DNA from 2 places in the Rossellomorea sp. GAMAL-10_SWC genome. Region 2 is predicted to be linked to the other one. Evidence: a T-box and tRNA genes for the amino acid it is inferred to sense, from the RefSeq annotation. Region 2 holds a T-box; the other holds one or more tRNA genes.
The links. A T-box is a leader RNA that pairs with one kind of tRNA and senses whether it is charged. The one in region 2 lies ahead of trpS (tryptophan--tRNA ligase), so its partner is inferred to be a tRNA-Trp.
Positions count from the first base shown of each region.

Region 1 (7,823 bases), 590 kb from region 2:
GACAACAGGTTGATATTCCTGTACCACCTCATTTCCGTTTGAGCAATGGAGGGACGCAGAAAGATAGGGTAAGCGCGCTGCTGGATATGCGCGTCCAAGCAATTAGGCTGATGTGTAGGCAAATCCGCACATCATAAGGCTGAGTTGTGATGGCGAGGGAAATATAGTACCGAAGTTCCTGATTCTACGCTGCCAAGAAAAGCTTCTAGCGAGGAAATAGGTGCCTGTACCGCAAACCGACACAGGTAGGCGAGGAGAGAATCCTAAGGTGAGCGAGAGAACTATGGTTAAGGAACTCGGCAAAATGACCCCGTAACTTCGGGAGAAGGGGTGCTCTTTTGGGTGTATGCCCGGGAGAGCCGCAGTGAAAAGGCCCAAGCGACTGTTTAGCAAAAACACAGGTCTCTGCGAAGCCGCAAGGCGAAGTATAGGGGCTGACGCCTGCCCGGTGCTGGAAGGTTAAGAGGAGGGGTTATCCCTTACGGGAGAAGCTCTGAATTGAAGCCCCAGTAAACGGCGGCCGTAACTATAACGGTCCTAAGGTAGCGAAATTCCTTGTCGGGTAAGTTCCGACCCGCACGAAAGGCGTAACGATTTGGGCACTGTCTCAACCATAGACTCGGTGAAATTATAGTACCTGTGAAGATGCAGGTTACCCGCGACAGGACGGAAAGACCCCGTGGAGCTTTACTGCAGCTTGATATTGAATTTTGGTACAGCTTGTACAGGATAGGTAGGAGCCTGAGAAGCCGGAGCGCTAGCTTCGGTGGAGGCGTCGGTGGGATACTACCCTGGCTGTATTGAAATTCTAACCTAGAGCCGTGATCCGGCTCGGAGACAGTGTCAGGTGGGCAGTTTGACTGGGGCGGTCGCCTCCTAAAGAGTAACGGAGGCGCCCAAAGGTTCCCTCAGAATGGTTGGAAATCATTCGAAGAGTGTAAAGGCATAAGGGAGCTTGACTGCGAGACCTACAAGTCGAGCAGGGACGAAAGTCGGGCTTAGTGATCCGGTGGTTCCGCATGGAAGGGCCATCGCTCAACGGATAAAAGCTACCCCGGGGATAACAGGCTTATCTCCCCCAAGAGTCCACATCGACGGGGAGGTTTGGCACCTCGATGTCGGCTCATCGCATCCTGGGGCTGTAGTCGGTCCCAAGGGTTGGGCTGTTCGCCCATTAAAGCGGTACGCGAGCTGGGTTCAGAACGTCGTGAGACAGTTCGGTCCCTATCCGTCGTGGGCGCAGGAAATTTGAGAGGAGCTGTCCTTAGTACGAGAGGACCGGGATGGACACACCGCTGGTGTACCAGTTGTTCTGCCAAGAGCATGGCTGGGTAGCTATGTGTGGAAGGGATAAGTGCTGAAAGCATCTAAGCATGAAGCCCCCCTCAAGATGAGATTTCCCATAGCGTTAAGCTAGTAAGACCCCTGAGAGACGATCAGGTTGATAGGTCAGAGGTGGAAGCGTGGTGACACGTGGAGCTGACTGATACTAATCGGTCGAGGACTTAACTAACAAGTTTGATGATGACATTATCTAGTTTTGAGGGTACAAAAATTATTATAAAAAACTTTGAAAAAGTCATTGACTTTCGAATGAGATATGATATAATAGTTATTGTCCTTAAGGAATTGAATCAAGTGATGATAGCGAAGAGGTCACACCCGTTCCCATACCGAACACGGCAGTTAAGCTCTTCAGCGTCGATGGTAGTTGGGGGTTTCCCCCTGTGAGAGTAGAACGTCGCTTGGTTTATGATTATTCCGCAGTAGCTCAGTGGTAGAGCACTCGGCTGTTAACCGAGTGGTCGTAGGTTCGAACCCTACCTGCGGAGCCATTTTGGAGAGCTGTCCGAGTGGCCGAAGGAGCACGATTGGAAATCGTGTAGGCGGGTAACCCTGTCTCAAGGGTTCAAATCCCTTGCTCTCCGCCACATGTTTTCAGGACTATTATACTGGCCCGTTGGTCAAGCGGTTAAGACACCGCCCTTTCACGGCGGTAACACGGGTTCGAGTCCCGTACGGGTCACCATTTTATTACGGAGGATTAGCTCAGCTGGGAGAGCACCTGCCTTACAAGCAGGGGGTCGGCGGTTCGAGCCCGTCATCCTCCACCATCTAATTAAATTCTTATTATCGCGGGGTGGAGCACGAACGAATATGCTTCGAAGAAATTACTTCAGCATACCAATCGAGCTGCTACTTGCAATAACATCCTGAGATTGGGATGGTCTTAACGAAATACAGTTTATGGATCTATAAAAAATAGAATCCACATTATCGCGGGGTGGAGCAGTCTGGTAGCTCGTCGGGCTCATAACCCGAAGGTCGCAGGTTCAAATCCTGTCCCCGCAACCAAATGGTCCCGTGGTGTAGCGGTTAACATGCCTGCCTGTCACGCAGGAGATCGCCGGTTCGATCCCGGTCGGGACCGCCATTTAAGATGGCTCGGTAGCTCAGTCGGTAGAGCAGAGGACTGAAAATCCTCGTGTCGGCGGTTCGATTCCGTCCCGAGCCACCATCTTAAAATAGATAACAAGTAATTATTATTAAGCCGACTTAGCTCAATTGGTAGAGCAACTGACTTGTAATCAGTAGGTTGGGGGTTCAAGTCCTCTAGTCGGCACTCTTTAATCGGAGGGGTAGCGAAGTGGCTAAACGCGGCGGACTGTAAATCCGCTCCCTGTGGGTTCGGCGGTTCGAATCCGTCCCCCTCCACCATTTATAGGGGCATAGTTTAACGGTAGAATAGAGGTCTCCAAAACCTTTGGTGTGGGTTCGATTCCTACTGCCCCTGCCAAATAATACAATAATGGCGGTCGTGGCGAAGTGGTTAACGCATCGGATTGTGGTTCCGACACTCGTGGGTTCGATTCCCATCGGTCGCCCCATTTAAATTATTGTAACGATTTTTCAAGTGAGTAATATAATTTATAGTAAATTGAATATAGTATATAAAGTTCTTAATTAATGGGCTATAGCCAAGCGGTAAGGCAACGGATTTTGATTCCGTCATGCCCTGGTTCGAATCCAGGTAGCCCAGCCATTTATGCGGAAGTAGTTCAGTGGTAGAATACAACCTTGCCAAGGTTGGGGTCGCGGGTTCGAACCCCGTCTTCCGCTCCAAGTATGGCGGTATAGCCAAGTGGTAAGGCAGAGGTCTGCAAAACCTTTATCATCGGTTCAAATCCGGTTACCGCCTTTTAATTTACTTCTGCCGGGGTGGTGGAATGGCAGACACACAGGACTTAAAATCCTGCGGGGGTTGACCCCGTGCCGGTTCGAGTCCGGCCCTCGGTATCATTAAACCTCTTACTTTTGTAAGAGGTTTTTAATTACAGATTTGAATGGACAATTTGTCTTTCATATATTATAATTATTTTATAACTTTTTGGCGGTGTGGTGGAATGGCAGACACGCCTGACTCAAAATCAGGTATCTTCACGGATGTGCAGGTTCAAGTCCTGTCACCGCTATATTGAATGAAGGGAAGAGGATTTTGCAGAGATGCAGAATCCTTTTTTTGTTTAGAAAGTAAGTGTTAGGAAAAAAGATTAGAGTCTTCATCTGATATAATATAATCGTATTCATTTTGGGATCAGCACAAAGAAAGGCAGCGAACATAGTTATAGTCGCTGCCTTTCTTTATGTGACTACTATTCATTTAGCAGTGCATATCATTACATCTTTACATACTTACGTTTTTGCTTAGCAGCAAGCCAATCAAATTGTTTTGGTTTTCTTTTATTTGCTAAAGTAACTACTAAGCCTGTTGTTGCTATTAGAAGGCTTGCAGCAGCTACTTTAATAGTAAATTGTTTTGCATTTTTTAATTTCTCATTATTGTATCGATCAAGTTCTTTAAGTGTATCCTGTGTAAAATCAATTCTGTCGTTTGTTTCTTCAATCAAACTACAGACACCTTCGAAACTTTCAACCAAAGGATTTTTTTCTTCATTTACCAAAGGATCTGTCATAGTTATTCTCCTCCTAAATTTAACCTATAAAGAAGAATTCTATGGGAAAATTCATTATACCTTCATTCAAATTTCTACAAATCTTTTAATATCCTCTATAATTAGTTAATTAATTAAAGTTCTGATGAATATTGATCTTTTTCTTATTCACGTCATCCGCTATTTTTTAAGTGCTATAATCATGTTAGAACTCTTTCGACAAAAATTGATTTTATTCTTGAATTTATGACATATTTATGATAAATTTAATTACAAGTTCATTAAAAACCTACTAAATACAGATTGCATTTGTATTAGTAGTAAAGCACTTATAACTTGATAACAACGCAGTGTATTGATTCATTCGAAGAACGATACATTGCGTTTTTTTATATTAAAAAGTCTATTATTAGAGGCTTTTGTGACATAATTAGATAAAGAAATAATTTTCTGACTAGAATAGAAAATATAATTTGTAAATTAACAGGCAGTTAGGTGATTCTTGTGAATATAAAAGAATTTCAAAAAGAATTGATTTCATATAGTAAAGAAATTGGAATAGATAAGATTGGATTTACGACTGTAGATCCATTTTTAACATTAAAAAATCGTCTATATAGGCAGCAGGAATTAAATTATCAATCGGGCTTTGAGACAAAGGATATTGAACGAAGAGTAGATGCCAGAAAAATTATGACAGAAGCTAATTCAATTCTTGCAATTGCGCTAGCTTATCCATCTAAATTGAAAAATCCTCCTAAAAGTAAAAAAGGATCTACAAGGGGGATTTTTTGTAGGGCTTCATGGGGGGAAGATTACCATGTAGTTGTAAAAAAGAAATTACTTCAGCTTGAGTCATTTATTTTATTACATTATCCAAATGCAAAGGTTCAGTCGATGGTCGATACCGGTGAGCTTGTAGATCGAGCTGTAGCTGAGCGAGCAGGTATAGGTTGGAGTGCTAAAAATTGTTCAATTATTACGCCAGAATTCGGTTCTTATGTGTATTTAGGGGAAATGATTACCTCATTACCTTTTGAACCAGATTCGCCTATTGAGGAACAGTGTGGAGAGTGTACAAAATGCCTTGATGTTTGTCCGACAAGTGCAATTGTTTCTCCAGGGCAATTAAATGCTAAAAATTGTATTGCTTTTTTAACACAATCAAAAGAGATGATTCCTGTTGAGTTTCGAAAAGAGTTGGGAAATCGTATATATGGGTGCGATACATGTCAGACAGTTTGTCCTAAAAATAAAGGAATTAATTTTACTCATCATATTGAGATGGAACCTGATCCAGAAACTGTAAAACCTTTATTACGCTCTGTATTAAAGGTAAGTAACAGAGAGTTTAAAAGTCAGTTTGGCCAAATGTCTGGATCATGGAGAGGAAAGAATCCTATTCAGCGTAATGCTATCATTGCTTTAGCACATTTTAAAGATGAATCGGCATTAGATGATTTAAAGGAATTAGCGAAAAAAGATGCAAGACCAGTAATTAGAGGTACAGCTATTTGGGCTATTTTTGAGATTGAGGGAAAGAACAGTACACCATTTATTGAAAGTTGTTTGCAAAAAGAGCAAGACGAGATTGTATTAAATGAAATTAATGCTGTTCTATCAAAGTAAGCAATATTGAGTGGTATAATCTCTTATTTTTCAACATCGTATAGAATAAGAATATATGTTGAAAAAGGGGGATTATCTTGTTTAATCGTGAACTTTTAGAGTGTTATTTAAAAGAACGATTACATCTTTATTTTGGTGAAGGACATCGAAGTCATCCTATTCAAAAAAAAGAATATCAGGCAATCAGACGTAAAGTTGAATTATATAATAAGCGTAATATTTCATTAGTGAAAGTATATGGAAATCTTGATGTAAACAATATTTGGACTGATCAGGACGTAACGTATATAAATTATACATTCCATACGCGATATTTTTTAAAGCAAAATGATTTATATTTTGAAGAGGATCAACATGAAAGACAGATCGCTATTGAAAATAATGAAATCTTATATGACATACCATTCCCAATTGATAATCAAGTTGAACATTTTGAACTTGAAGAAGACGATTTAGGTGAAAATGAATCATTGGATCGAAATAACAGATATAACCGATTTAATGCTGTTAAATATGCTGAAACCTGGTGGGATGGCCATAATAAAGAATATCCATTGTATGCAAATGATTGTACTAATTTTATATCTCAATGTTTAAGGGCTGGAGGCATTCGAATGGTTGGAATGCCAAAACCCGGGACAGGGTGGTGGTATAGAAATCATTCTAATAGTAGTTATAGCTGGAGAGTTGCTCACGCATTAAGAAGATTTTTACCTTCGCCTAAAACTGGAATTAAAGCAGAAGAGGTGCCTTCTCCAAAAGATCTTACATTGGGGGATATTATCGTATATGATTTCGAAGGTGATGGAGTATGGAATCATTGTACGATCGTTGTTGCTAAGGATGAAAATGGTGAACCGTTAGTGAATGCACATACTGTCAATAGCCGTAAAAGATATTGGTCATACTATGATTCTTCTGCTTTTACGGAGAATATTAAGTATAAGTTTTTTCACTTCGTTGATGACTTTTCTAACCCTCCAGTGGAATAATACCTTATTAATTACGAATTTGGTATAATATAAAGCATTGAAACAATATAGAGGTGAAAAAGATGGGAATACACGTTGTATTATATCAACCACAAATTCCAGCAAATACAGGAAATATTGCACGTACTTGTGCAGGAACAGATACAAGTTTGCATTTAATTCGTCCGTTAGGTTTTTCAACTGATGATAAAATGTTAAAAAGAGCTGGTCTTGATTATTGGGAGCATGTAGATATACATTATCATGATTCTTTAGACGATTTATTTGATAAATATAAAGACGGGAAATTTTACTTTATAACTAAATTTGGGGAAAAAACATATTCAAACTTTGATTATACAAATTTAGATGAAGAGATTTTCTTTGTATTTGGTAGAGAAACAACAGGGCTTCCGAAAGAGTTGATTGAAAAAAACATAGAAACTTGTTTACGTATACCAATGACAGATCATATTAGATCTCTAAATTTATCAAATACAGCTGCAATTTTAATTTACGAAGCTTTACGTCAGCAAGATTTCCGTGAGCTGTTAAAGGTAAAGGATTATTCTAAATAAAAAAGTCACCATATTAATGGTGATTTTTTTTATTAATTTAAGATTTTATCAAAGAGTAAGCAAATAAAAAAGATGCTTCCATTAGAACGGTCTAAATAAAAATTAAGATCCGCGTCTAGAAGCATCCTTAAAAAAATATTATCTGTTTTTCAGTCCAGGTTTGTCATTATAGCCGCCTGTGAAAATTGCTGCTAAGAATGATGCTGTAACTAATAAAATTAATACTAGTCTCATCAGTATGTATCCTCCCAATTGAAAAATTCCCAACACCCTAAACCTTATTATACAAAAAAAACATAGAAATATGAAAGTAAAATTATGAGAATTGAATTTCGATAAAATATATTTTCCTACTCAAAGATATAGCATGAGTACGGACATCCTTGCATATCCTTTAATAATCTCTCTTACAGATGAGAAGAAGGAGGTACTTGTCCATGGATATTTTAAAGAAACTTGAGCAGCACCGGGACATGGAACAAAGATTGAAATGGGAAGGCACTTTTGCTGAGTATCTTGAAATGCTAAAAGAGGAGCCCTTGGTTGCACAAACTGCACATTCTAGAATTTATAATATGATTAAAGACGCAGGTATTGAAGAAGTGAATGGTAAAAAAACCTACAGTTTCTTTAATAACAACCTATATGGATTAGAAGAAGCGCTAGAGAGACTCGTGGAAGAATATTTCCAT
Region 1 covers NZ_CP144911.1:3,209-11,031, forward strand. Annotated here, with positions in the region: rRNA gene V5E38_RS00010 (23S ribosomal RNA) at 1-1,513, shown strand, start outside; rRNA gene rrf (5S ribosomal RNA) at 1,635-1,750, shown strand; tRNA gene V5E38_RS00020 (tRNA-Asn) at 1,761-1,835, shown strand; tRNA gene V5E38_RS00025 (tRNA-Ser) at 1,840-1,931, shown strand; tRNA gene V5E38_RS00030 (tRNA-Glu) at 1,955-2,029, shown strand; tRNA gene V5E38_RS00035 (tRNA-Val) at 2,039-2,114, shown strand; tRNA gene V5E38_RS00040 (tRNA-Met) at 2,279-2,355, shown strand; tRNA gene V5E38_RS00045 (tRNA-Asp) at 2,359-2,434, shown strand; tRNA gene V5E38_RS00050 (tRNA-Phe) at 2,443-2,518, shown strand; tRNA gene V5E38_RS00055 (tRNA-Thr) at 2,551-2,623, shown strand; tRNA gene V5E38_RS00060 (tRNA-Tyr) at 2,634-2,718, shown strand; tRNA gene V5E38_RS00065 (tRNA-Trp) at 2,724-2,797, shown strand; tRNA gene V5E38_RS00070 (tRNA-His) at 2,813-2,888, shown strand; tRNA gene V5E38_RS00075 (tRNA-Gln) at 2,969-3,043, shown strand; tRNA gene V5E38_RS00080 (tRNA-Gly) at 3,049-3,123, shown strand; tRNA gene V5E38_RS00085 (tRNA-Cys) at 3,129-3,199, shown strand; tRNA gene V5E38_RS00090 (tRNA-Leu) at 3,214-3,297, shown strand; tRNA gene V5E38_RS00095 (tRNA-Leu) at 3,391-3,473, shown strand; gene V5E38_RS00100 (hypothetical protein) at 3,678-3,974, opposite strand; gene queG (epoxyqueuosine reductase) at 4,458-5,582, shown strand; gene V5E38_RS00110 (amidase domain-containing protein) at 5,660-6,574, shown strand; gene trmL (tRNA (cytidine(34)-2'-O)-methyltransferase) at 6,637-7,131, shown strand; gene V5E38_RS00120 (PrkA family serine protein kinase) at 7,569-7,823, shown strand, end outside.
Region 1: it has a tRNA-Trp gene. The T-box ahead of trpS (tryptophan--tRNA ligase) is inferred to sense a tRNA for this amino acid. The anticodon was not compared.

Region 2 (7,823 bases):
TTTTTTAATGGAGAACCTGGTAACAACTTCATTAAGAAAAATGTAACAGTACAAATCAAAAATAGTGTGACAAACATGTAAATAAATCTCTGTAGCACGTAACGTCCCACAACTGCACCCCCCTATTAATTTAAAAAATATTTTATTTTTTTTATTTTTTGATAATTTTTTTGTAAAAATGAGAGCATTTGGATTTTCCCCTATTTGGATCTATTCCACATACTCTTTAGTACCAATTATAATTCTGTAATTTTTTCGATCGATTTAACTTCTTGTCCATATTATTCTCAAACATGGGATTAATCATTTAATCCTTTTTTTTCATTTGATGTAAAATGGTGTAAATTTTTGCTTAAGCTTTTTTTCCCAACAATGTAAGCGTATTCGCAATGACGCTTTTGGTCAATATTTTTTTACCGGAAAATTCTAAATTATTATTCTAAACAGATAATTCTTTACAATTTTTCCCCTTATAAATTGAACTGGGATCCTTATAAAAAATAGCTTATTTAGGTATTTATTCATAAATTTGGTAAAAAAATGAATGTTTATTCAAAAATTCAAATTGCAATTTCAGTATAGCAAATTTATTTATCGTAACATATCTCGCAATCCATGATGTATACCCCCTAAGATGCTAATGCAATGTAGGTTAAAATACAGAAAGTTAATATACAATTCTGAATTTTTATAGTAGAATTTTCGATAAGTATCGATTTTTTTCTACAAATTTTATTATACATTTTTATGAGAGTTTTACAACAATTTTGACAAATAAAATTAAATAATTTGTTAAAATAAAGAGAATTGTCTTAAAAATGCTAACAATTTAAAAATATTTTGTAACGATTAGTTGAAACTGTTTACAATATTATTATAGTATAGCATTATTAAGTCTACAATATATAATTCTTTCCAACAGGAGGATCACAAACTAAATGTCGAAACACTATATCATTGTCGTATTATCTGCGATAGTACTAGCAGCAATCTTTTCTTTTACCAAAGGAACATTAAACTTTTTCCTTCATTTCACGAACACAATATTCTATATTGGACTAACATTATTTGTGATTGGTGGTTTTTTATTAATTGTACAAAGTGGATTTTTTAATATCACTCGCTTTGGAATGCGTAAAGTATTCGGAACGAGAGACCAACAGATGGCAGAAATGACAGGTGATGAATCACTTACTGTTAAAAAGGATATGATTTATAGAAGATATCGATTTTCAATTACAAAACCATTACTGATGGCTTCAATCACTTTAGTTATCCTTTCTTTTTTATTCAGTTTTATCATTATTTACTAAATGATGTATCAACATCTTGAAAGTTGAATATAATTAAGATATTATCTATAGAAAGTATATATAAGCTGTGATGAAGAGTAGTACACAGATTTAGCATGTTAAGAGAGCTTGTGGATGGTGAAAACAAGTCATGCTCCCTGTCGAATGGACTTCTGAGCTTCGAACCGAACAGATAGTATAAGTAGGCTTCGACGTAACTCAAACGATAGATGAGAGCATGATTTCATGCATGAGTGATTCCATATTTGGAATAACTAGAGTGGTACCGCGGTTTAATCGTCTCTATGTAATAGAGAGATTATGCCGCTTTTTTTATTTTATTTAGCTTTATTTAGGAGGATTTTAAGATGCAAACTATTTTTAGTGGAATTCAACCAACATCATCTGGAGGTATTACTTTAGGTAACTATTTAGGTGCGGTAAAACAATTCATTGAATTACAAAATGATTATAACTGTTATTTCTGTATTGTTGATCAACATGCAATAACTGTTCCTCAAGACAGACTCGCTTTACGTAAAAACATTCAAAGTCTATCTGCAATCTATGTTGCTGCTGGATTAGACCCAGAAAAATCAACTATTTTTATCCAATCAGAAGTACCTGCACACGCTCAAGCAGGATGGATGATGCAATGTATATCATATATCGGTGAATTAGAGCGTATGACACAGTTTAAAGATAAATCATCTGGTAAAGATGGTGTATCTGCTGCCTTATTAACTTACCCACCTTTAATGGCCGCAGATATACTTTTATACGGTACTCATTTAGTTCCAGTTGGAGATGACCAAAAGCAACATTTAGAGCTTACTCGTGACTTAGCAGAGCGTTTTAATAAGAAATATAATGATATCTTTACGATCCCTGAAGTTAGAATTAGTAAAGACGCTGCTAGAATTATGAGTTTAGCTGATCCAACTAAAAAAATGAGTAAATCCGATGAAAATCAAAAAGCTACAATTTTTGTTTTAGATGATCCTAAAGTTATCGAAAAGAAAATTAAGAGTGCTGTAACTGACTCTGAAGGCATTGTAAAGTATGATAAAGAAAATAAGCCTGGTATTTCGAATTTATTAAGCATTTACTCAGCATTTACGGGTGAAACAATTCAAGAATTGGAAAATAAATACGCTGGTAAAAATTATGGAGAATTCAAACAAGATGTTGCAGATGTAGTAGTTAACGGATTACGCCCATTACAAGAACGATATAAAGAAATTATTTCATCGACTGAATTAGATGATATTTTAAATGCGGGAGCTGCAAAAGCAAATGCTGTTGCGAGTAAAATGATTAAAAAAATGGAAAATGCTATGGGATTAGGTCGCAAGAGAAAAAAATAATCCCTACTTACGTAAACATTAAATAGTAATTGTTGTCTTAAAAGTCAAAGAACTTTTGAGACACCTTTTTCTTTACTGTAAGGAAAAGAACGAAATATCAATAAATCATTAAAAAACCTACAAGGCTCTTATCACCTTGTAGGTCTTTTTGTTTTGAGGCGAATTTAAATAACCTCTTTTAGTTTACTTTTTGCTCGTGTTCCATTTCCCATAGTTTTTCAAAGAAAGGTTGACCTTTAACGATTCTTCCACATAATTGCTCATGTCGCTCTGACCATCCACTTTTTATTTCGTCATATAATTGAGACCAAATGTCCTCAAATGACAAATCCTGAATTTGTTGATACGATCTTGGATTCCACTCAGTGTACCAATAGCGAATCTCCGATGGATTTTTTGATGAATGGAGTTGATCTAGCGCCATAAATAATAACTGCTTTAGTTGTCTTTCTTTTCTTGTTAGTCCGCTCATAATAATAGGCGACGGTGACAGTATATGATGTTCTTTTGTTTCATCATTTACTAAATTTTGAAGAGTATAGTGAGTTTCTTCAATCTCGGCTGTCATATCATACACCATTTGTTCTTGCCTAGGTATTAAACGGCTTTTTCGAATTGGAATATTATACCCAATTGTGTCAACTGCAATAATACCATTACCGTCAGTTACTACAAAGCAATAATCTAGCTGAATACGCTCGTGATTCTTTCTTACATAAGACTTTTGGAACACTTCAGTTAATAGACCGGAAGGAAGCTCTAATAGTTCATTTTCAATATACTGATATAACTCTGGAGTAACTTTAATGACTGGAACTTGGTCTAATAATTCAACACTATCATCTTTTCTCCATTCAAAAAAATGACAGACATTGTAACCATTTTCTTCACCTTCAAACCAATTGACCCATACATCATGTAAATACAACATTTACTACCCCTCACTTCACAACTGTATGTAACTTTCAGTATGGTCAGTGATTCACTAATTTATTCCATTTTCCACTGAATTACAAAAAGTGTTTAACAAACTGAATGAAAAATAGTCAATAATTCATTAAAATATCATAGATTAAAGCATCTCTGATACATTAATACTAAACAATACATTATATACGCTTTGATCTGCTCTGGCATCGTTTGCATTCAAATCGAAAGATAATGTATTGCATTTTCCTTAATCTTTTTACTTGGCGTTCGTAAAAGGATATCAGTTGACCATTCTGTCTGCTCTGTACAACTTTTAACAATGTCATATCCAACACTGTAACCCAATAATTTTGGAATTCCGTTCCCACCATACAAGTATTTTGAAAAATTAGCATCATTACTTGTTATCTCAAGTTTATCAATTAAATATTTTTTATAATATAATTCACATTGCTTGGAAGAATACTGATTTGTCCATGGTGCCTGAACCGCTTCTCCATACAGATCTAAAACTGCAGTTTCGGCTAAACCTTCTAAAATCATAGCATCAAGTAATGTGACCTTTTTGTTTTTATATAACTTTGTCAATCTTACAATATGATGATACTCATGTAATAATACTGCTTTATGTTGTAAAATTCCTTCTAAAGGGGACAAAAATAAACAAATACAATTTTTATGTGCTATTCCACCCCTTTGATAAGTCGTGTTTTTAAACATATTTCCCGTTCTATGACAAGGTAAAATAAATATAGGAAGGTCAGGTCCTTTAAATTCTCTTTTTAACTTCTCAAACTCTTCAGAAAGGCTTTTCCATATACTTTTTTCATCTAGTTGTTTCAGATCATCTTTACTCAAAGTTGACAGCCTCGATAAACCGTGGGAAAGAAGATATTTATATAAACTTTCCTCATTATATTTCGGAAAATATGGTAAAAGTTTTTTCATTACCATTTGTTTGTCTTCAATAAAATCAACCCATCTATAAGTTGGCATTATCCCAAGTTAATCACCACCTTAATTTACTATTAAAGTATGATAATTAACTAGTGAAAGTTACTTTTTTTTACACTGGGATTTTTAATAAAAAAAAGCTTAGGTAAAGACCTAAGCTTTCGTGTCCAAAATAAATTTCAACCTTATTTAGTAAATTCTTTAAATGCTAAAGTTACATTATGTCCACCAAATCCTAATGAATTAGAAATTGCTGCTTTTACATTAAATGGTCTAGCAACATTTGGTACATAATCTAAATCACATTCGCTATCAGTTTCTTGGTGATTTATCGTAGGAGCAATTACTTTATTATGGATTGTTAATGCTGTAATAATTGCTTCAATTCCACCAGCTGCTCCTAGCATATGACCAGTCATAGATTTTGTTGAACTAATTGGTACATTGTATGCATGTTCACCAAATACTTCTTTAATTGCCATCGTTTCAAATTTATCGTTTAATTCAGTACTTGTACCATGTGCATTAATGTAATGAATATCTTCAATTGATAAACCAGCATCATCAAGTGCCATTCTCATTGCACGAGCGCCACCTTCTCCTCCTGGAGCTGGTGCTGTAATGTGGTGTGCATCACCCGTTGTTCCATATCCAACGATTTCAGCATAAATCTTCGCTCCACGAGCTAATGCATGTTCTAATTCCTCAAGGAATACAATCCCAGCACCTTCACCAATGATAAAGCCATCACGAGCATTGTCAAATGGACGACAAGCTTTTTCAGGATCTGGATTTAATGATAAAGCTCTTGCAGCACAGAATCCAGCAAGACCCATATCAGTAATCGGTGCTTCGGCACCACCAGTAATCATTGCAACTGCATCGCCACGTTGAATAATTTTGAAAGCATCACCAATCGAACTTGCACCAGAAGCACAAGCTGTAACTGTACAACCATTAGGACCTTTAGCACCAGTTAAAATAGATACTTGTCCAGAAGCCATATCAGGGATTAGCATTGGAATAAAGAATGGGCTTACTCGACGTGCACCTTTTGTTTGGAATGTATTAAACTGTTCTTCATATGTTTCCATACCACCGATACCAGAACCAATCCAAACACCTACTTTAGGAGCAATTTCTTCATCGATTGTAAAGTTTGCATCTTCTAATGCCATTTTTGAAGCTGCAATTGCATAATGAGTAAAGCGGTCCATGCGTTTTACTTCTTTTTTATCAATATATTTTTCAGGATCAAAGTCTTTTACTTCTCCTGCAACTTTAACAGGGAAATTATCAGGATTTTTTCGAGTCAGAACACCAATTCCACTCTTTCCATTCATTAAACTTTCCCATACTGTATTTATATCATTACCAATAGGTGATACTGCACCTAAACCTGTAATAACAACTCTTTTTTTCATATTAAAAAAATCCTCCTTCAATTAGATTATCTTCCGAATCGAAGTGCAATTGCACCCCAAGTTAATCCGCCGCCAAATCCAACTAATACTAATACATCGTCTTCTTTAACATTTCCTTTTTTATATTCTTCAACTAATGCAATTGGAATTGAAGATGAAGATGTATTACCATGACGATCAATAATTACACTCATTTTTTCTTTAGGAAGTTGTAATCTTTCTCTTGCAGCGTCCATTATACGAGTATTCGCTTGGTGTGGAATTAAGAAATCCACTTCTTCTTTTGTTAATCCTGCTAATTTTAAAACAGTTTCACAAGAATCTCCCATTTGACGAACTGCAAACTTAAACACTTCTCGACCATTCATTACTAAGTGATCTCCACCTTTATAAAGATGTTTACCACCTGTACCGTCCGCTCCTAATTCATAAGAAAGAATTCCTCTTCCTTCACTTACAGGACCGATAACTGCAGCACCTGCACCGTCACCAAATAAAACTGCTGTATTTCGATCTTCCCAGTTAACAATTTTAGTTAACTTTTCAGCACCAATAACTAGAATTCTACTGTATGTACCAGTTTTTACAAACTGAGCTGCAGTAACAACTCCGTAGATAAATCCAGCACAAGCAGCACTAATATCCATTGCAGCTGCATTTTTAGCTCCAAGTCTTTCTTGAATTACACAAGCAACTGATGGGAACGACTTATCTGGAGTAACGGTTCCAACTAGAATTAAGTCAAGTTCTTCTGCTTTTACATCTGCATCTTTTAAAGCTTCTACTGCCGCTTCATATGCTAAATCAGATGTGTCTTGTTCGTCACTAGCAATTCTTCTTTCTTTAATTCCAGTACGACTAACAATCCACTCATCTGAAGTATCCATCATTTGTTCTAAATCATAATTAGTTAACTTTTTTTCGGGTACGTATGAGCCAATACCTAAAATTCCAGCATTCATTAATATCCCCGCCTTACTTTATTATTTTTATGTCTTCTTATTATTACCTGGTACTAATTTTATGAAATAATATGTACTTTGTCTACATTTTTATCTTTTTAAATCCAGGCTATGTAAAAAAGAAGAATCATTTCTTAAAAAGAATACCATCCAATTGGACGAACCTCAAAGCCAAAGCGAATTTTTAAACGTATAGTATTCTACTACAAAAAAGGAAATAGTTCAAAATGAACCATTTCCCTATTTGAGTAATGTATTTCATTAGTAAAGATGAAAATGCTGTTGAATTTGCTGTTTTTGCTTTTGTATACCGTCCTCAAATGAAGTTGTATTAATAATAACAAAAGGAGTTGCATCAATATAGTTTCTCATTTGAGCGAACTTTATTCCATCAATCATATTTTGTAATCTGGTGAAATTCCCATCCTCTGGTAAGTACATACATTGTTTAGCTGTAATGATATATTTATGTTCTTTTAATTCCTTCTCAGAAATTATTCGAATTGCTTTACCAACATCTTCTACAAATAGAATTTCATTAGAACCGTATACATTTTTTATGGAAACATTCCTCTTTCCTAGTTCTTGAACAATCAATTCATGTACTAAGCCTGCTGACGGCTCCCAAGGTCCATATAAAGATGGAATTTCAATATAAGTAATATTGCAGTCTATATTTTTACTCAATTCATTAACAGTTCTTTCTAAATCAGCTAATTCTTTTTTTGTAGATAATAAAAAAATAATATCCTTACTTTTGCCAATGATTTTGTTAAATAGTTTTTCTGTAAACTCTATACTATTAATTGAGCCTTTTAACTTTAGTTCATCATAAAAATGACATATAAAGATAGTATCATATTGCTCATTCTCTAATAAAAATTGCTCTTCATC
Region 2 covers NZ_CP144911.1:592,779-600,601, reverse strand. Annotated here, with positions in the region: gene opp3b (oligopeptide ABC transporter permease) at 1-110, opposite strand, end outside; gene V5E38_RS02910 (DUF3899 domain-containing protein) at 939-1,313, shown strand; T-box leader at 1,372-1,600, shown strand; gene trpS (tryptophan--tRNA ligase) at 1,661-2,659, shown strand; gene V5E38_RS02900 (YjbA family protein) at 2,838-3,590, opposite strand; gene V5E38_RS02895 (DUF2268 domain-containing putative Zn-dependent protease) at 3,806-4,543, opposite strand; gene fabF (beta-ketoacyl-[acyl-carrier-protein] synthase II) at 4,729-5,967, opposite strand; gene V5E38_RS02885 (beta-ketoacyl-ACP synthase III) at 5,994-6,929, opposite strand; gene V5E38_RS02880 (hypothetical protein) at 7,191-7,823, opposite strand, start outside.